DNA from 2 places in the Pseudoalteromonas sp. 4NS20-0020 genome. Region 2 is predicted to be linked to the other one. Evidence: predicted binding sites of a transcription regulator. Region 2 holds the regulator's gene; the other holds the start of a gene.
The links. Region 2 encodes ArgR, which controls arginine synthesis, uptake and breakdown. Its sites were predicted from a motif close to ANTGAATANNTATTCANT; they were not measured.
Positions count from the first base shown of each region.

Region 1: a site for ArgR is predicted at 3,463-3,480, ahead of argC (N-acetyl-gamma-glutamyl-phosphate reductase). Genes of this name have one in related genera too.

Region 1 is NZ_BAAJMI010000005.1:39,859-48,961, reverse strand. Features, by position in the region: gene AC27JL_RS13440 (argininosuccinate synthase) at 1-601, opposite strand, end outside; gene AC27JL_RS13435 (ornithine carbamoyltransferase) at 598-1,530, opposite strand; gene argB (acetylglutamate kinase) at 1,538-2,305, opposite strand; gene argC (N-acetyl-gamma-glutamyl-phosphate reductase) at 2,305-3,315, opposite strand; gene argE (acetylornithine deacetylase) at 3,537-4,682, shown strand; gene panP (pyridoxal-dependent aspartate 1-decarboxylase PanP) at 4,737-6,365, opposite strand; gene AC27JL_RS13410 (EAL domain-containing protein) at 6,642-8,525, shown strand; gene trmB (tRNA (guanine(46)-N(7))-methyltransferase TrmB) at 8,585-9,103, opposite strand, start outside.
Region 2 is NZ_BAAJMI010000004.1:268,795-277,897, forward strand. Features, by position in the region: gene ispB (octaprenyl diphosphate synthase) at 371-1,342, shown strand; gene mdh (malate dehydrogenase) at 1,438-2,370, opposite strand; gene argR (transcriptional regulator ArgR) at 2,595-3,062, shown strand; gene AC27JL_RS11840 (Dyp-type peroxidase) at 3,059-3,958, opposite strand; gene AC27JL_RS11845 (ABC transporter ATP-binding protein) at 4,005-5,054, opposite strand; gene AC27JL_RS11850 (ABC transporter permease) at 5,055-6,686, opposite strand; gene AC27JL_RS11855 (Fe(3+) ABC transporter substrate-binding protein) at 6,686-7,690, opposite strand; gene AC27JL_RS11860 (tRNA-uridine aminocarboxypropyltransferase) at 8,489-9,103, opposite strand, start outside.

The sequences.
Region 1 (9,103 bases), on a different contig from region 2:
TAGGCTCACACCATGGGTCTTCAAGCTCGCCGCCTTCGTGCGAAATGTGCCATGCGTTAGCATCACGGCTGTAAATTTTTGTTGCTGAAGCAGAGCACGGTATATCGCGCTCGGCTAAGTAATCGAGTAGTGATTCACGGCTTGATAAGTCCCACTCACGCCATGGTGCAATGACTTTTAAATCAGGTGCAAGCGCTGCAAAGCACGATTCAAAACGTACCTGGTCGTTACCTTTACCCGTACAACCATGCGACAGCGCATCGGCACCTACTTTACGTGCAATTTCAACTTGCGCTTTAGCAATGATTGGACGCGCCATTGAGGTACCTAGTAAGTAAGTACCTTCGTAAATAGAGCCCGTTTTAAGCGTTGGGTAAATGTATTCACTTACCATTTCATCTTTTAAGTCAACCACGTAACACTCTGATGCACCTGATGCGATGGCTTTTTCTTCAACGCCTTCAAGCTCTTCTGCGCCTTGGCCTACATCGGCAACAAACGCGATTACTTCACAGCCGTAATTTTCTTTTAACCATGGCACGATAGCCGATGTATCTAGACCACCTGAATAGGCTAAAACGACTTTTTTAATTGAACTCATAGGTGTTCCTTAACAAAATTTGGATTTAGTAATGTAACTAGCAGAGCATTTTGCGCATGCATGCGATTTTCTGCTTGTTGAATAATTTTTGATGCTGGGCCATCCATTACCTCAGAGGTAATTTCAAACTCACGGTGTGCCGGTTGGCAATGTAATACCGTAGTAGCCCCTGTTTGATCTAGCAATGCTTGGTTTAACTGATAAGGCATATATTTTTCTTTAACTTGCTCAAGAGGCGTATCATCGCCCATAGACACCCATGTATCGGCGTAAACAACGTTTGCGCCAACCGCCGCTTCTACACGGTCACTCACCATTACTGATGCGCCATTCATAGCTGCTATTTGCTCTGCTTTTTTAAGAATTTGCGAATCCGGAGAACTGCCTTTTGGCGTTACTGCCACAAAATCAGTACCCAGTGTTGCAGCAAGTAACATAAGTGAATGAGTTACATTATTGCCCTCGCCTAGATAAGCTACTTTAAGCTCGCTCACATCGCCATGTACTTCTTGAAGCGTTAAAAAGTCTGCCAATGCTTGGCATGGGTGATACAAGTCACACAAGCTATTAACCACAGGAACAGAAGAGTACTCACCTAATGTGGTTAACGTGCTGTGCTGGTTTACACGCGCTACAATACCGTCAGCCCACGTTGAAATATTTAGTGCAAAATCTTTTACAGATTCACGTGCGCCCATTGCGCCATTTTGCTGATCTAAATAAACCGCATGACCACCTAAACGATTAATGCCAATATCAAACGATAAACGTGTACGTAAGCTTTGCTTTTCAAATAGTGTAACAACTGACTTGCCCGCAAGTACTTGGCTGTATTTTTCTGGCTTTGCCTTTAAATCACGCGCCAGCTTTAATAAATTAAGTGCGCCTTGTTGGTCTAACTCTAGACCGGTTAAAAAATTCTCTAACATGGTAACCCTATGGTGTAATCTTCGTTCCGACATGCTCGCCGTTTAGCAAAGCAGTTAAATTTTCTGGCTTTTGCCAGCTGGAAATATACACACCGCGTCGTAAGTGTAGGGCAGCGTGAAGACTGGTCTTAACTTTGACCTCCATCCCGCCCACAATTACTCCCTCTGCAATTAAAGTCTCAATGTGTTTTGTATCTAATTGGTGTAATGGCTGCTTATTAGCGTCAAGCACGGCCTCTACATCAGTCATAAAAATAAGTTCTGCATTTAAATTATTGGCGATAGCTGCCGCTGCCTCGTCTGCATTAACGTTGTACCAAAGCCCTTGCTCGTCAAAACCTATAGAGCTAACAATTGGTAAGCGCCCGACGTTTAGTAAATCGTTAATAATAGAGTCGTTGTTACTTTCGCACTTTCCTACTAGGCACAATGCTTTGAGCTTTTGCGATGCCGTTACGCCTGCTTCGTAAAGGCTTAACCCAACAGGTTTATGGCCAGAAGCAATAGCTTGAGCCATTAACTGCTTGTTTGCACAACCTGCAAGTGCACCAACTATGTGGGGCATTTGTTCTGCAGGGCTAATACGTAAACCTTGATGCTTAGCGCTAACAAAACCGGCTTCTTTTAACCATGTATCGACTAATGCCCCGCCACCATGGACAATTACAAAATTATGGCTTAGCTGATTAGACAACACATCAAATAACGCATGAGCTGCGTTTTCAGTGTTAAGTACAGCGCCGCCAAGCTTAATAACCCACGTTTTTTTAGCCATTAAAACGCTCCTTTTAAGCCTGTGGTGTGGTCTAAATTCATTGATAAATTAATACACTGCAGAGCTTGCCCTGCAGCACCTTTTAGTAAATTATCAATGGCCGCCATAACAATGAGTTGAGAGCCTTGCTGCTGCCAACCAATATCAACATAAGGCTGCTTTGCAACTCCCTTAATTGACGGGATCTTACTACCTAACAGGCGGATTAAAGGCTCGTTTTCAAGCACGCTGTAGGCCTTAGCCACTTGCTCACTTGTAACATTAGGTTTTAGTTGCACGTAAATGGTTTCTAAAATACCGCGAGCAAAGTTCCCTAAATGAGGGGTAAATAAAACCTGATGACCAAGGTGTTGCTCTATTTCTGGTCCGTGGCGATGATTAAATAAACCATATGGCGCTAACGACACTTCACAAAAATGAGTACCTATACTGGCTTTACGTCCTGCGCCAGTTACACCCGACACTGCATTAATAATAATTTTGTCGTCGCTTAACAAACCTGCTTGCTGTAGTGGCTTTAACGCATTCAGCGCCGCGGTAGGATAACAGCCAGCAACAGCCACTAAATTTGCATTTGCAATTTCGTTGCTATTCCATTCAGCTAAACCATAGGCCGATTCATTTAGTAACTCAGGGTGCTTATGTTCAAAGCCGTAATAAGTAACGTAATCATCATTGCTTGCAAGGCGATAACCACCCGATAGGTCAAACACCTTTTTGCCCATCGCTAAAAATTGCGGCGCTAAATCTACGCTTACTTTATGGTCGGTACACAGGCATACGTAATCTGCATTCGCATTAATGTCGTCGAACGCTGACTTTGTAAGAGGAAGTAAAGGAGTATCAAGCAAACCTAGGTGCTCTGGATATAAATCACTCAGTAATTTCTGTTTATCTAGGCTTCCTTCAGATACATAGCTACCTGACAGTTTTAAATTTGGGTGTTTAGCTACAAGGCTTGCTAGTTCTGCGCCGCTGTATCCGCTCGCGCCAATAATCGCTACATTCATTATTTGCTCATTATCTTAAAATCTATTACTACTAATTTATGTGTTCGCTTACACTAGCTTAGGTGCTAAGTAAGTCTTTTTTGTTAATGAATTTTGATTATCGTCGCATTATCTTCATTGTGTTACTTAATATATTTATGCTTAAAAAGTGAATTGATATTCATCATAAATACTTTTATATTGTTATGCAATTAAATTGAATAGTTATTTTGGAATTTTTTATGTCTTTGCCTTCGTTTATTTCTATGTACCAGCAATTAATTGCAGCCCCGTCTATCAGTGCAATTGAAGACAGCGAATGCATGAGTAATAAAAACGTTATCGAGTTACTTACCCACTGGTGTGAAACGCTCGGTTTTACCTGTGAAATAATAGAACTGGAAGGCAAAAAAGGGCGTTATAACTTATTAGCAAAACGAGGCGCCGGGGATGGTGGTTTAATGCTTGCTGGGCATACCGACACAGTGCCGTTTGATGACAGCCGCTGGAATCATGATCCGTTTAAATTAACAGAACTCGACAACAAACTGTATGGGCTAGGCAGTATTGATATGAAAGGGTTTTTTGCTTTCGTATTACAAGCTATAAGCGAAATAGATGAAAAAAAACAAACACAGCCAATTTTAATACTCGCCACTGCAGATGAAGAAACCACAATGGCGGGTGCTCAGCAAATTTGTAAGCATCCTAATTTAAAACCTGCTCGCTGTATAATTGGCGAACCTACTGATATGACACCAGTATTTACACACAAAGGGCATATGAGTACTGCAATAAGAGTTGTCGGTCGTTCTGGCCATAGCTCCGATCCCGAACGTGGTCTTAACGCCATTGAAGTTATGCATAAAGTGACTTCAAAATTACTGATCTTAAAAGAGCAATTAAAGAATAAGTATTCACTAAGCCACTTTGAAATACCTTATCCTACTTTAAATTTTGGTAATATTCATGGTGGTGACAACGCAAATAGAATATGTGGGTGTTGTGAAATGCATATTGATATGCGCCCATTGCCAGGGTTGAGTGTACAAGAGCTCCAAGCACTGCTGCTAGATGCAACAAAAGACATAAACGAGCAATACCCAAATTCAGTAAGTGTTATTGACCTACATGACCCAATACCCGCATTTACTGGCAGAACCGACAGCGCGCTAGTTCAACTAGCTGAAAAGGTAGCGGGCCAAAAAGCCATTGCTGTTAATTACTGCACAGAAGCACCTTTTATTCAGCAACTGGGTTGTGAAACCATAGTTATGGGACCAGGTTCTATTAATCAGGCGCATCAGCCTGACGAATTTTTAGCAATGGAAAAAATAAAGCCTTCACAGCACATCATTAGCAATATTATAAAAGCCTGTTGCTTTTAGCTAAGCAATAAAAAAGACGCTTAACAGCGTCTTTTTTTATAAATGCTAAATTTACTATTTCATGTATTTGCTTAAATACTTTTTAAATACTGGGTCTGTTTTAGCAAGCTCTTTTTGCTCAGCTAATATCTCTTTTAAAATCACACCCGAGGTAAGCGGATTAGCCAGTACAACCCTAAACACAACCGTAGGTTGATTATCGTATTGAGCTGGAGTCAAGCGAGTACGCGATACAAACGAGCGTCCAGATTCACGCTGGCGTTTTTGCATACTGGCTGTAAAACGATTTAGTGAAGCAAAAATATCAATCCGTGTTTTTTCATCAGCCTCAGCAATCGCTTGTTTTATTTGCTTAGGCACATAGCGATAAGTAAGCAAACATAGCTCAGGCTCTGAAATAAGTTCAAAATCTTCGTCTGCCTTGATTAAATCAGCAAAATACCTTGCCTTTTTTATGCTTCGATCGATTAGCATTTCATAGCCTTTACGGCCAATAACACGTAAGCAAGCATGCACTAACATAGCCATACCAGGGCGGCTACCCTCAAGTGTGTGGCTACCTAAATCTTTAGAGCCCTTACGCAATATATATTCAGCATGATGCTCTATTGCATCGGTTGCAGCGGGATCTTTAAACAACACTAAACCTGCGCCCATCGGGACATACATTTGTTTGTGGGCATCAATTGTTATTGAGTCTGCTCGCTCAATACCATTGAGTAAAGGACGATAAGTGTTAGATAATAACGTTGCCCCACCCCAAGCCGCATCAACATGAAAATGACAGTTAATTTCTTGCGCTAAATCAGCCATTTCGTTGAGGGGATCAATATTGCCGGTTTCGGTTGTACCTGCAACACCAATAATTGCCATTACTTTAATGCCTTTTGACTCAAGCTCGCGGGCTTTGTCTCGCATGGCATTTACATCGACCTTGTTGTCATCAGTTGTTTTAATACCAACTAAGTTGTCGCGCCCTATCCCTAATAAATCAACTGATTTACCTAATGAATAATGACCACGTTCTGAAATTAATACCGCTAAACCTCTGTATCCATAATGCAGCATACCTGCCACAATTCCTTGCGATGCAATACCGGTAAATTCACCATCGGCTTTTAACAAACGATTTCGAGCAATCCAAAGCGCAGTAATGTTTGCAACCGTACCGCCAGAGCAAAATGCACCTAATGACGTTTTAGCGCTGTGCATCCATTTAGAGTAAAACGCATCGTTTTGGCCATAGGCTAAATGATGCATCATACCTAACACCTGACGCTCAAGGGGGGTAAATGCCTTAGATGTCTCAATTTTTACTAGATTTTGATTTAGTCCCACCATCAACTTTGAAAGTGGCAGTAAAAAATGCGGTAAAGCTGATGTCATATGACCAATAAAACTTGGTGCAGCCGTATGCACAGAATGAGCAACAAGTTGCTCCATTATGTCTTGAGCATAAGCAGATACAAACGTGGGGTTTTCTGGGATCACCGCAGCTTGAAAGTCTTTTTCAATTTCATGTAATGGTTTTTCGATTGCCGCTATATTTTCGTTTAAAAAACCTGCTAAATTACTCGATATTTCAAGCTCAATTTTGCTTAAAGTTGAGTCAGGCGCTTCAGGTACAGTAAATATACGCTTGAGGCTTTCTTTAGAGGCGACGGCACAACGCTTTTGATCCATCTTAATACCTAGTGTGTGTGTTGCTAAAACACCTGTTTAACTAGTAAAAACGCCCAAATATGGCGGTAAGTTAAGCAATAGTGTTTCTAAATAATTGCGCTAACTGTACTGCAATATAAGTAAAATGTCTCGTTAAAAGCCTTAAAAGCAACACCACGCATGACAAAAAAGTGTTAATTTAATTAAAATTTTATTTAATCTAATAAATACTAATTATTTATTGGGCAATTTTGTATTTTAAGTATAATCATTAAAACAACAAAAAAGGGACAGGCAATGCTTAAGGGAAGAGTGAAAGTGAGCTGGTTAGTGGCTGGTTTTGCTTTATTTTTAGTCAGTTTAGTGGTCTATATTTACTACACCTACCACACAACCCGCGCTGAAATTATGGAATCTGTTGATGCGCGCCTTCTTAATGCTGCAGCCAGTGTTAAGCATATACTCGGTGATGACTACCTAAATACCATGAACCAAAACGGTCAAATTAATTTTTTTGACTATGAAGTCAAAAGCAGGCAACTTTCTGAGTTTGCACAAGCGCTAGATGTGGCATATGTATATGCAATGATATTAAAAAACAACCGCGTATATTTTACTGCATCTAGCTATACGCAAGACGATATGAACAATGGCAAAATAACGCAATATTTAGATATATACCCAGAAGCAACTGATCTCAACATAAGCGCTTTTTACTCCACTGAGCCGGTATTTGAAGTGTCGGCCGATCAATGGGGACACTTTAAAACTATATTTATCCCTTTTGTTGACGATAAAACTGGTAAAACTTACCTTACTGGCGCTGATATAACGATTCTTGATCTTAACCAAAAGCTAAGCGAAAGCGTCTCCAAAGCAGCAGCTATGGCAAGCTTCTTCTTTTTTATAGCTGTACTCGTTGCCGCTATTTATGTTTACTTACTTAAGCGCTCATTAGCAACCGACTCCAGTACTGGGTTTGAAAACCACATTGCGTTGGAGTACTTACTTAAAAAAAGTAACAGTCATCATATGCAGTTAGCTGTTGTCTGGGTTAATGAAATTGAAGATATAAATAGCTTTTACGGCACCGAAATCGGCGATAAAGTAATGAAAAACTTGCTTATGCATTTTAAGAGCCGCTGCTCTGCCAACTGTCATTTATACCGCTTAGCCACCAATAAATTGGTGCTGCTATCACCTAAAGAAACACCTTATGAAGAGCTGAGCGATTTAATCGAAACCTATAATGCCAATACGCCTTTATTAATTGATCCATTTATATACATTACATTGTGTGCTGGTATTGCGACGGGTAATAAATCGCTATTACTTGAAAATGCTCATATTGCTGCACTACAAGCAAAGCAAGGTAGACACACAGTTATTAATTATTCTAAAGCACTTCACGATGTTAAAACTCAATATCAATATAATGTAGAAATGGCCAAAGAAGTGCATGATGCATTTGATAACAACCGCATTGTACCTTACTTTCAGCCAATAATAGATACCAAAACAAATCAGATAGTGCAGTACGAATGTTTGGCGCGGATGGTTACCGCAAGCGGAGAGATTTTAAAACCCGATGCGTTTTTAAATGTAGTTACTCGCTCCAGAATGGACGGGTTATTAACCCGCACTATATTTTCACAGTGTATTAGCCGCTTCAGAAAAACGAACATTTGTTGGAGCTTAAATATAACAGCGCAAGACATGTTAGACCCAAGCTTGAATGAATTCATCACAAACGAGCTTAAGCGCTATCCGCACCCAAGCAATATCACTTTAGAGTTAATAGAAACCCAAGCGATTGCAAATTATTCTGAAGTTAAAGCATTTATTTCTATGGTTAAAAGTAAAGGGGTTAAGGTAATAATTGATGACTTTGGTAGCGGTTATTCAAATATTTCAAATGTTCTAAAACTTGAAGTTGACGGTATTAAGTTAGATGGCGGATTAATAAAACAGATAATACACGATAACGACATTTACTTATTTATTGAGCATATAGCGGCATTTGCTAACCAATTAGATTTACTGCTTATAGCTGAATCTGTCGAAAATGCAGCCATTGTAAATGCGTTAGAAAAAGCAAATGTGACGCTCATGCAGGGTAACCATTTTGCCCAACCTGCGCCACAATTTGCTACACCAGAAAATGCTGACTTAGTCTCTTAATTAACCAAACGTTAGTGATAAAGCTATTTTGAGTCGATAGAAAAACGCTTAAAAATAACTTAGGTTAAATCAATAATAAGCCGGTGACTTTGCTGACCACTGGCCCAATACTTTCGCTCAAACGGGGTAATTGCATCGTCGCTGTGATAAGGCAGCACTTCACAAATATGGCTGGTTAGTTCAAGCGCCCTTGCAAATTCTTTAACATATATGTCCCAGTTACTGCGTACTTCTAATAAGCCACCTAACTTAACAATATAAGGAAATATAGCTGCACCGTGCCATCTGCGTTGAATATGTTTAGATTTAGGCCATGGGTTTGGATACAACAAATAGTGGTGGCTAGGCTGCCAATTTGCTGCAACTGCTAAGCGCCAAAAATCATTTAAATCAGCCTGTACCAAAATATACTGGCCACTGTCGCTTTGCTTATATTGAACGTCGTGTTTATCAAGCCTATGCGACGACTTATCAATCCCGACCACAAGAGCATCAGGATGAAGCTTAGCTAAGTTAGCAGTACTTTCACCTACACCACAGCAAGAGTCTAAAATAAGAGGGCCATTAAATGCCTTAAC
Region 2 (9,103 bases):
TAGGGCGCGAAGTTTACGCTAACGCGAAATAACTAGCAAGCCTATTTTGTAATTAAAATGAATAAAAAGTAGCTGCTTTGAGAGCAATTCAATATTTTCTCTATTTTATATTAATTAAGCCTTTTGCCAAGCGCTTTTTAACTCTTTGCAAAAATAACCCTACTAATAAAATTGCAACCTGCGTCGACCATTATTCAAACTCAAAAACCACCTTTCACCGTCTAATAATTAAACACATTTGTGATTGAATTAAGCACTTATTAAGCACTTTAGGTAGGTTTTTTAAATCAATCGTCACAAAATATCGAGCTAGTGCGTTTTTTGTTGTACAATCTGCGCCGTTCACACATAAAAATTGGCTCGGAGATCAATGGATATAAAAGCTATCCAGGCGTTAATAGAAAGCGATATGAATGACGTCAATCAACTTATACATGCGCAAATGCGCTCAGATGTGGCGTTAGTAAACCAACTTGGTTTATACATAGTTAATAGCGGCGGTAAACGCGTTCGTCCTATGTTAGCTATTTTAGCTGCCAAAGCGCTAGGATATACTGGTAAAGACCACATTACACTTGCGACCATTGTTGAGTTTATTCACACCGCGACCTTATTACACGACGACGTTGTTGATGAGTCAAACTTACGCCGAGGCACCCCGACCGCTAACGCTGAATTTGGTAATGCTGCTAGCGTATTAGTTGGCGACTTTATATACACGCGCTCATTCCAGTTAATGGTTGGTTTAGGCAAAATGCAAATTATGCAAATACTCGCCGATGCAACCAATATAATTGCTGAAGGTGAAGTACTGCAACTTATGAATTGCAACGATCCAGACACAACCGAAGCCAGCTACATGCAAGTTATTTACTCTAAAACGGCTAAGCTGTTTGAGGCTGCTACCGGGCTTGCTGCTATTATTACCAATAATGATGAAGCCACGCTCAATGCATTAAACTTATACGGTATGCACTTAGGTACGGCATTTCAGCTTGTTGACGACGTGCTTGATTATAACGCCGATGCAGACCAGCTAGGTAAAAATATAGGCGATGATCTAGCCGAAGGTAAGCCTACCCTACCACTTATATATGCAATGCAACACGGTAATGCGCATCAAACACAGTTAATTCGTGATGCAATTGAGCACAGTAATGGTATGGAACATTTAGAAGAGATTTTATCTACGTTAAAACAAACCAATGCGCTTGAGTTTACAATGCAAAAAGCAGAGCTTGAAGCCGATAAAGCAATTGCTTGCTTAGATTTTTTACCTGAATCTGAATACAAGCACGCATTGGTAAGCTTAGCCCGTATAGCCGTTGACCGTGATCACTAGCCTTAACGAGCCTGTTATTTAACACTAATAGTAAATAACATTCGAGCAACAAAAAAGCCTGCAAATGCAGGCTTTTTTAATGCTCATTCTGGCTATTACGCCATGAAATCAACACCTTCTTTGATGTCTTTTTTCAGTGTCTCAAGCATATCGTTCTTCGCTTTTTCTTCAAATGCGCTTAGCTCGCCGTAAGAAAGAATTTCTTCAACGCCGTTTTTACCTAAACGTACTGGGTGTGCAAAATACTCTGCATCACCATCTTCAACAGCAACGTATGCGTAATCTACAACATCTTCACCTTGTAGGCCTTTAACTAAAGACATACAAAAACGTGCTGCAGCAGCACCCATTGATAATGTAGCTGAACCACCACCTGCTTTAGCATATACTACTTCAGTACCTGCATTTTGGATACGTGGAGTAAGTGCAGCAACTTCGTCTTCAGTGAAAGTTACGCCTTCAACTTGAGAAAGTAGAGGAAGAATAGTTGTGCCAGAGTGACCACCAATTACTGGTACTTTAACTGTAGCAACGTCTACGCCTTTAAGTTCAGCAACAAATGCTTCTGAACGAATCACGTCAAGCGTAGTAATACCAAATACACGGCTTGCATCGTATGTGCCTGCTTTTTTGAACACTTCAGCAACAATCGGTACTGTGCCGTTTACTGGGTTAGTAATGATACCCACAAGTGCTTTAGGACAACTAGCTACAATGCCTTCAGCTAGTGTTTTAATGATACCGGCATTTACGTTAAATAAATCTGCACGATCCATACCTGGTTTACGTGGCATACCCGCTGGGATTAAAACAATATCAGCACCGTCAAGCGCTTTGTTTAAATCGTCTGCGCCAAAACCTGCTACTTTAACATCAGTTGGGATGTGTGATAGGTCAACAGCAACACCTGGTACAACTGGTGCAACATCGTAAAGTGATAATTCAGAACCAGCTGGTAAGCCTGTTTTTAATAGTAAAGACAATGCTTGACCGATACCGCCTGCAGCACCTAATACAGCAACTTTCATTGGAATTCTCCGTCATTTGAGGTAGGAAATACTTGTGGCCCTTAAGATAATGAAATTAGCGCCTAAAAACAAATTTATCGGGCCTATTTTGCGATATTTTCGACCATAGTTGTAAACTTTGGTGGTTTATCGCATCAAACTGTCAAGTTGACTAAACAACTGCTGCATAATTATTCATTTTTGTGTAGTATTTACAGCATAAATAACAATAATGAATAAAGACTATGCAACCTCAAGATAAACAAGAAGCATTGGTAAAAGCGTTTAAATCACTTTTAAAAGAAGAAAACTTTGGCTCTCAGGGCGAAATAGTTGATGCGCTTAAAGAGCAAGGCTTTGACAATATAAGCCAGAGTAAAGTGTCACGCATGTTAAGTAAGTTTGGTGCTGTGCGAACCCGCAACGCTAAACAAGAAATGGTTTACTGCCTACCCGCTGAAATGGGAGTGCCGACAGCTAAAAGCCCATTACGCCAGTTAGTCATTGATATTATGCATAATGAAATGATGATCATTATTCGCACCAGTCCAGGCGCTGCGCAGCTTATTGCCCGCTTACTTGACTCGTTAGGAAAGGCCGATGGTGTATTAGGTACTATTGCCGGAGACGATACTATATTTATTGCCCCAGCTAAAATTTCTGAAATAGACGTTACGCTTGAACGAGTACGTATTTTATTTGATACGGTTTAAATTTGCTTTAAAAACCCAACTGAGGGGGCAAAAAAAGCAGACCCCATATCGGCTTGAGTAAAATCAAGCCAATGGTCGTAACACTCCCCCTCCCCTAAACGGCTATTTAATACAGCCTCAAATGCAGTACCAGTACTTGCGCAGCTTATGCATAACATACCTTGCTCATAAACATCGCCATAAGGCATGCTTTGATTCAACAAAAGGGGTTGCCCCTCTTCATCTTTTAACTCACTACGCGTGGCATGACTGGTATTTAGTGCTGGGGTTATAAGCGTATTATCAAGTCGTGTACGGCCCATAATTTGCTCTTGCTCACTGAGCGATAAGTGCTGCCAAACAGTTAAGTCGTGTTTATAGCGCTGAACATGAATATAACTTCCCTGATCTTCAAAACAACCAGGTTTATTAATTAAAGCAGTTGAACGCTTTTTTCTTCCGTGTGGCGTATCACCACCATAAATAAAACCATTAAAATCTCGGCCATCTAAAAAACGAAAGTTACGTATTTGCTCCACAAGTTCGACATCAGGTGCAAAAAGCTTTAAAACTTGCAATGCAAATAAGTGGTTTACGTCTTCTCTGTCTGAACGCACCTGCACAAACAAGTCACACGGCTGAACACTCATTTGGTGATCTGGATGATTTATATTTGGAAAGCTTTGCAGCTCACTAGGAATATACTCAGGAAGAATATGAGGCCAATATTGGGCGCCAATGGCAACAACGCACGACAACATCGACTCTGAAAACTGATCATTAAACTCTTCTTCAATTGCGCTTACTTGTTTTAATTTAGCGCGCAATGATTCGTCTTGACCATCAAACACATTAAAAAATAAATGCAAACCATGCAGGTTTGCTTCAGCACAAATCCCAGATTGCGCTTGCGCCATTGTTATTCCTCAGTTTTACAGATATGTACACAGTGAATCACATTAACTATGATTCAAAAAAATTCACTGTGTGGGGTTTTATTTTTATTATAACCTGCTCATTGATTTCAAATGATTGGCCATATTGCGCTTCAACTTCAAGCGTTTGTTCGGCTATAACAACTTTATAAACATACGCAGAGCCAATAAAGCGACGACTTAATATTGTAGCCCGTTTACTGAGTTTGTCACTTTGACACTCTTGCACAAGTTCAATTTGGTGAGGTCGCACATATAACTCACCACTACATGGATAGCAGCTCGTTTGCATATCTGACTCAACGGTGCCAAAAGGTGTTTTATATTCAGTAGCCGTTAATGCTTCTGCGGATAAGTATATGCCTTGACCTAGAAACTCTGCAACCACCTTTGACCTAGGAGCAGCAAAAAGCTGCTCTGGCGTGCCTTGTTGGGCAATACTACCGCGATCCATAATGGCAAGCGTATCAGAAAAAGCAAAAGCCTCTTCTTTTGAATGGGTAACAAATACCGCTGATACTTGTTGCGCCTTAATAATACGGCGAATATCTGCAATTAATTCAAAACGAACTTGGGTATCTATATTTGAAAACGGCTCATCAAGAAGTAGTAAACTTGGTTTATATGCCAACGCACGGGCAATCGCAACGCGTTGCTGCTGCCCACCAGAAAGCTGGTGAGGAAATCTATCTGCGCAACCAGACAAATGCACTAACTGAAGCATTTCATCCACACGCTGTTGTTTTTTGGATTGGCTCATTTTACCTAACCCAAACGCAATGTTATTTGCTACGCTTAGATGAGGAAACAACGCGTAATCTTGAAACATCATACCTATATTTCGGTGCTCTGGTGCAATAAATGTTGACTCATCACTTACCAGCTTGCCATCTATAAATACACTTCCATGCTTGGCCTCAACTAAGCCTGCAATGGCTTTTAATGTGGTGGTTTTACCGCAGCCACTGGCACCAAGCAAGCATACAATCTCATCTTTACCCACGGTTAAGTCTAAGTTTTCGATCACCTTTGTACCGTTATAGTGATAGCTGACACCTTGCAAAATTAAACTACTCATTTAAGTGTGTTGCTCCATAGAACGATTAATAAAATACAAGGGGATAAATCCAACAATAACAATAGATAAAGCAGATATAGAAGCCAGCTCTAACTGCTCATCACTCACGTACTGAAAAACATGCGTTGCTAGACTTTCAAAGTTAAATGGTCTGAGTAATAACGCAGCAGGAAGTTCTTTCATGCATTCAATAAAAACGAGTAAGGCAGCTGTCAGTAAGCCTCTTCTTAATAAAGGTAGGTGCACTAAACGCAATGTTTGGCCTTGGCTTTTACCCATAGACTGGCTTGCCATATCAAGTGATGGACTAATACGCACAAAGCTCGACTCTATCGCTCCGTGAGCAATAGCATAAAACCGAACGACATAAGCAATCACAATAGTAAACACACTGCCTGTTAGTAACAAACCTATGTCTAAATTATAAGGCTCTAATACATTATTAATACTACTTTCTAACAGTGTTAGAGGTAATAAAACGGCAATTGCTAATACGGTGCCAGGCAGTGCATAGCCCGTACTCGCTAGTCGCCCAGGAACGAGAGGGTAAGACTGTGTTGTTATACGCTGATAAAAAACAACAAAAACACCTAATGCAATTGTTATTACGCTCACAACTCCTGCCACTTTTAGGCTTTGCCACGCATAATTAAAAAAATCAGCACTCCATGCTTTTTCGAAGTAGGTAATGGCGTAATTAAGTAATACTGCAATCGGGATCACAAAAGATACAAGTAAAACCGTGCCACAAAATGCCGTTGCTAACCAAGCGGACTTTCCCTTTAAAATATAAAGTGCTTCGCTATTTACGCCCGATTGGCGTTCAAATACAGCTTGATTACGACGACTAAAGCGCTCTGCCATAAGCGCTAAAAATAGTAGTAACAGCATGACACCTGATATTTTTGCAGCAGCAGTCAAGGAGTAATAACCAAACCATGTGTCGTAAACCGCCGTTGTTAGCGTGCTAACAGCGAAATAACTAACGGTTGCAAAATCAGCCATTGTTTCCATACTGATCAGCGCAAGGGCCGCAACAATAGAGCCGCGAGATAATACAAGACTCACTTTAAAAAAACTTTTAGTTGGGGAAAGTCCCATTAATTGACTTGCCTGCACCAATTTAAAAGACTGCTCTCTCAAAGCAGTTTTAAAAATTAAAAATAAGTATGGGTAAAGCACCAAGGCAATCATGACTATTGCGCCCGGCAGGGTACGTATATCAAAAAACCAATAGTCACTGGGAGATTGCCAGCCAAACCACTCCCTTAGAGTAATTTGCACTGGTCCTGCGTAATCAAGTAAATCAGTATACACGTAGGCAATAATGTAAGTAGGCATAGCAAGGGGCAGCATGAGCGCCCATTCAAAGTGTTTTTTTCCGGGAAAGTTACAATAAGCAGTTAGCCAACCAAGTGGCAACGCTATAACACTACTGAGTGCACACACACCCAATATAAGTAGTACAGTATTAGAAATGTAATCCCAAAGCACAGTGTCCCAAAGGTGAGTAAAAACCTCTGAGTTGCCTTGTAGCGATTCAAAAAGAAGGAAGAACAACGGGGCCGACAAAACTAAACCTGTCGACCACGCGAATAGCTGCCATTTAGACAGCTTAAATTTATAAGTCATTAAAGATCGAACTTCACCTCATCAATTAACTTAAGCGCTAACGGACGATATTTACTGATCTCATCAAGTGGCAAGCTATCTTCTTTAAAGCTGCCCCATGATGCAACCAAACTGGATAATTGCACACCAGGCTTAACTGGGTATTCCATATTAAGCGATGCATACATGTTTTGCGCTTTATTGTCGGTCATATACTCTATGAGTTTCAAGGCATTTTCAGGGTTTTTAGCATATTTAGTAATAACGGCCCCCGAAACATTGATATGTGAACCACGATTAATTTGATTAGGAAAATTAATGTGTACCGCCTCAGCCCATGTTTTTTGTTCTTCGTCTTGCAACATTTTACCTAAGTAGTAACTATTGCCTAACGCAAGATTACATAGCCCCTCTTTAACGGCTTTAACTTGAGCACGGTCATTGCCTTGTGGTTTACGTGCTAAATTAGCCTTGACGCCTTCAAGCCATGTTTTAGTTTGCGCTTCACCGTGATGAGCAATCATTGAAGCAACTAACCCTAGGTTATACGGATGTTTACCTGAACGAGTACAAATTTGCCCTTTATACTTTGGATCGGCTAGTTCTTCGTAAGTGAGCTTTGGTAATGCGCCCAAACGATCTTTGGACGAATATACATTTCGCACGCGTTTTGTTAGCGCGACCCATTGGCCATCTCCATCTCGAAAAGCAGAAGGTACGTTAGCATTTACATTAGTACTATTAATTGTTTGAGTTAAGTTTAAATCTTCCAATTGAATGAGTGCACTAAAATTAGAAGTAAGAACTAAATCAGCTTTACTATGTTTACCTTCGCGTTTTACACGCTCGATTAAGCCTTTTTTAGCAAACACAACATTTGTTTTAATACCGGTTTGTTTTGTAAAATCGTCTAAAATAGGTTGTATTAAAAAAGGTTGGCGAAAAGAGTAAATATTAACAACATCATTTGCAAAGGCTGGCGCCGATACGATAAATCCTAAAGCGATAGCGAGTGTTTTCTTCATTATTCCACCTAAATAGTAATTATTATCAATAATTCTACCGTGAACAGTTAAAAAGTGCACACCCTAAATACCCATAAATACTAAAAAAGCGTCCAAAACAGAAATACCCTGTAAGAGATATCTCACGGAAGTGGCAGCTTATAAGTAAAACACCGATTAAAAACCTACCAAAAAAAACATAAGCCATTGATATTAAATAACTATATAATATTTAACAATAATAATACATAAACTATTTAGCGTTTTTGTCCTACTTTAGATGGACCATCCACCTATAATTACTTCATCAACTAAGCAATGACGCTTAACGAGTAAAAGGACAGGGATTAATTACTCGCAAACCAGTGACTGGTTATGAAGGATAACACGGAGTTAGGACAGGCTCAGGATGAGTATCGCAACGGAGTGTTAATAAACGGACAGCATCAGGAAGATGCATAAAGGAGTGCAACATTGGAGTGTTGCTTAACAGGAAGTTGAAGGAATATAAAGGACAGGTCTTAACAGGCAACACAATGGACTGATAACAACACGGAAGCACTAGGAAGTGCAAATGAAGGATTTGGTAATAGGTTTTACCGCAACAGGACGTATAGGAATAAAGGAGATAAGCCCGGATTGGCTTATATTGCATAGAACTAAAAAGTAATATAGCAATAAACATGGAACAGTAAAAATTGGAGTTGATTAAGTTCAATTGCAGGATGCAGAAAATTAGAAGATTCCGCAAGCGCGCCTAGAGATAGAGCGCGCTTTTCTTTGCCCTAAATTTAATACTACCACTCAATACAATCGGTATTAAAGAGACTCTGGTCTGCCTTTATTTCGTTTTCCCATAAGATACGCATCTCTAAACTTTATAAAGTGATCCTCAAGCTTTTTAGCTGCATCCATTTCACCCGCGAGTGCTAGCACTAAAATACCTACTTCAGCTGTGCCTAATTGATGCGCATGAGGCGCAACTCGTAAGCGATAATCTGATAACTTATCAGCTGTTATAGACAATACGGGCAAGTTATCTAAATATGGGCTTTTACGAATCATTTTTTTCGCTTCACGCCATGTACCATCTAAAAATATGAATAGCGGCTTTTTATTAGGCTCAATATTCACTTGCGTAATAGCTCGCCCCTCTTCTACATCCTCAGCAGGAAAAATAACCATTGGCTGATATTGCTCATCATTAATAAGCGCTATTAGCGCATCATCTGGATTAGTTCTATCCCATTTAAAAGCATGGTTATCGGGTATAATTTCGGCAATTAAACGCCCCGTATTTGAAGGTTTAAAACTTTCGTTATGGTACATCAATAAACACACTGCAGCATCGCACTGCGCTTTCTCTACGCCTTCACAAATACAGTAGTGCTTTGCAATTAAGCATTGCTCACAACGTGCTAACTTAGCGCCACG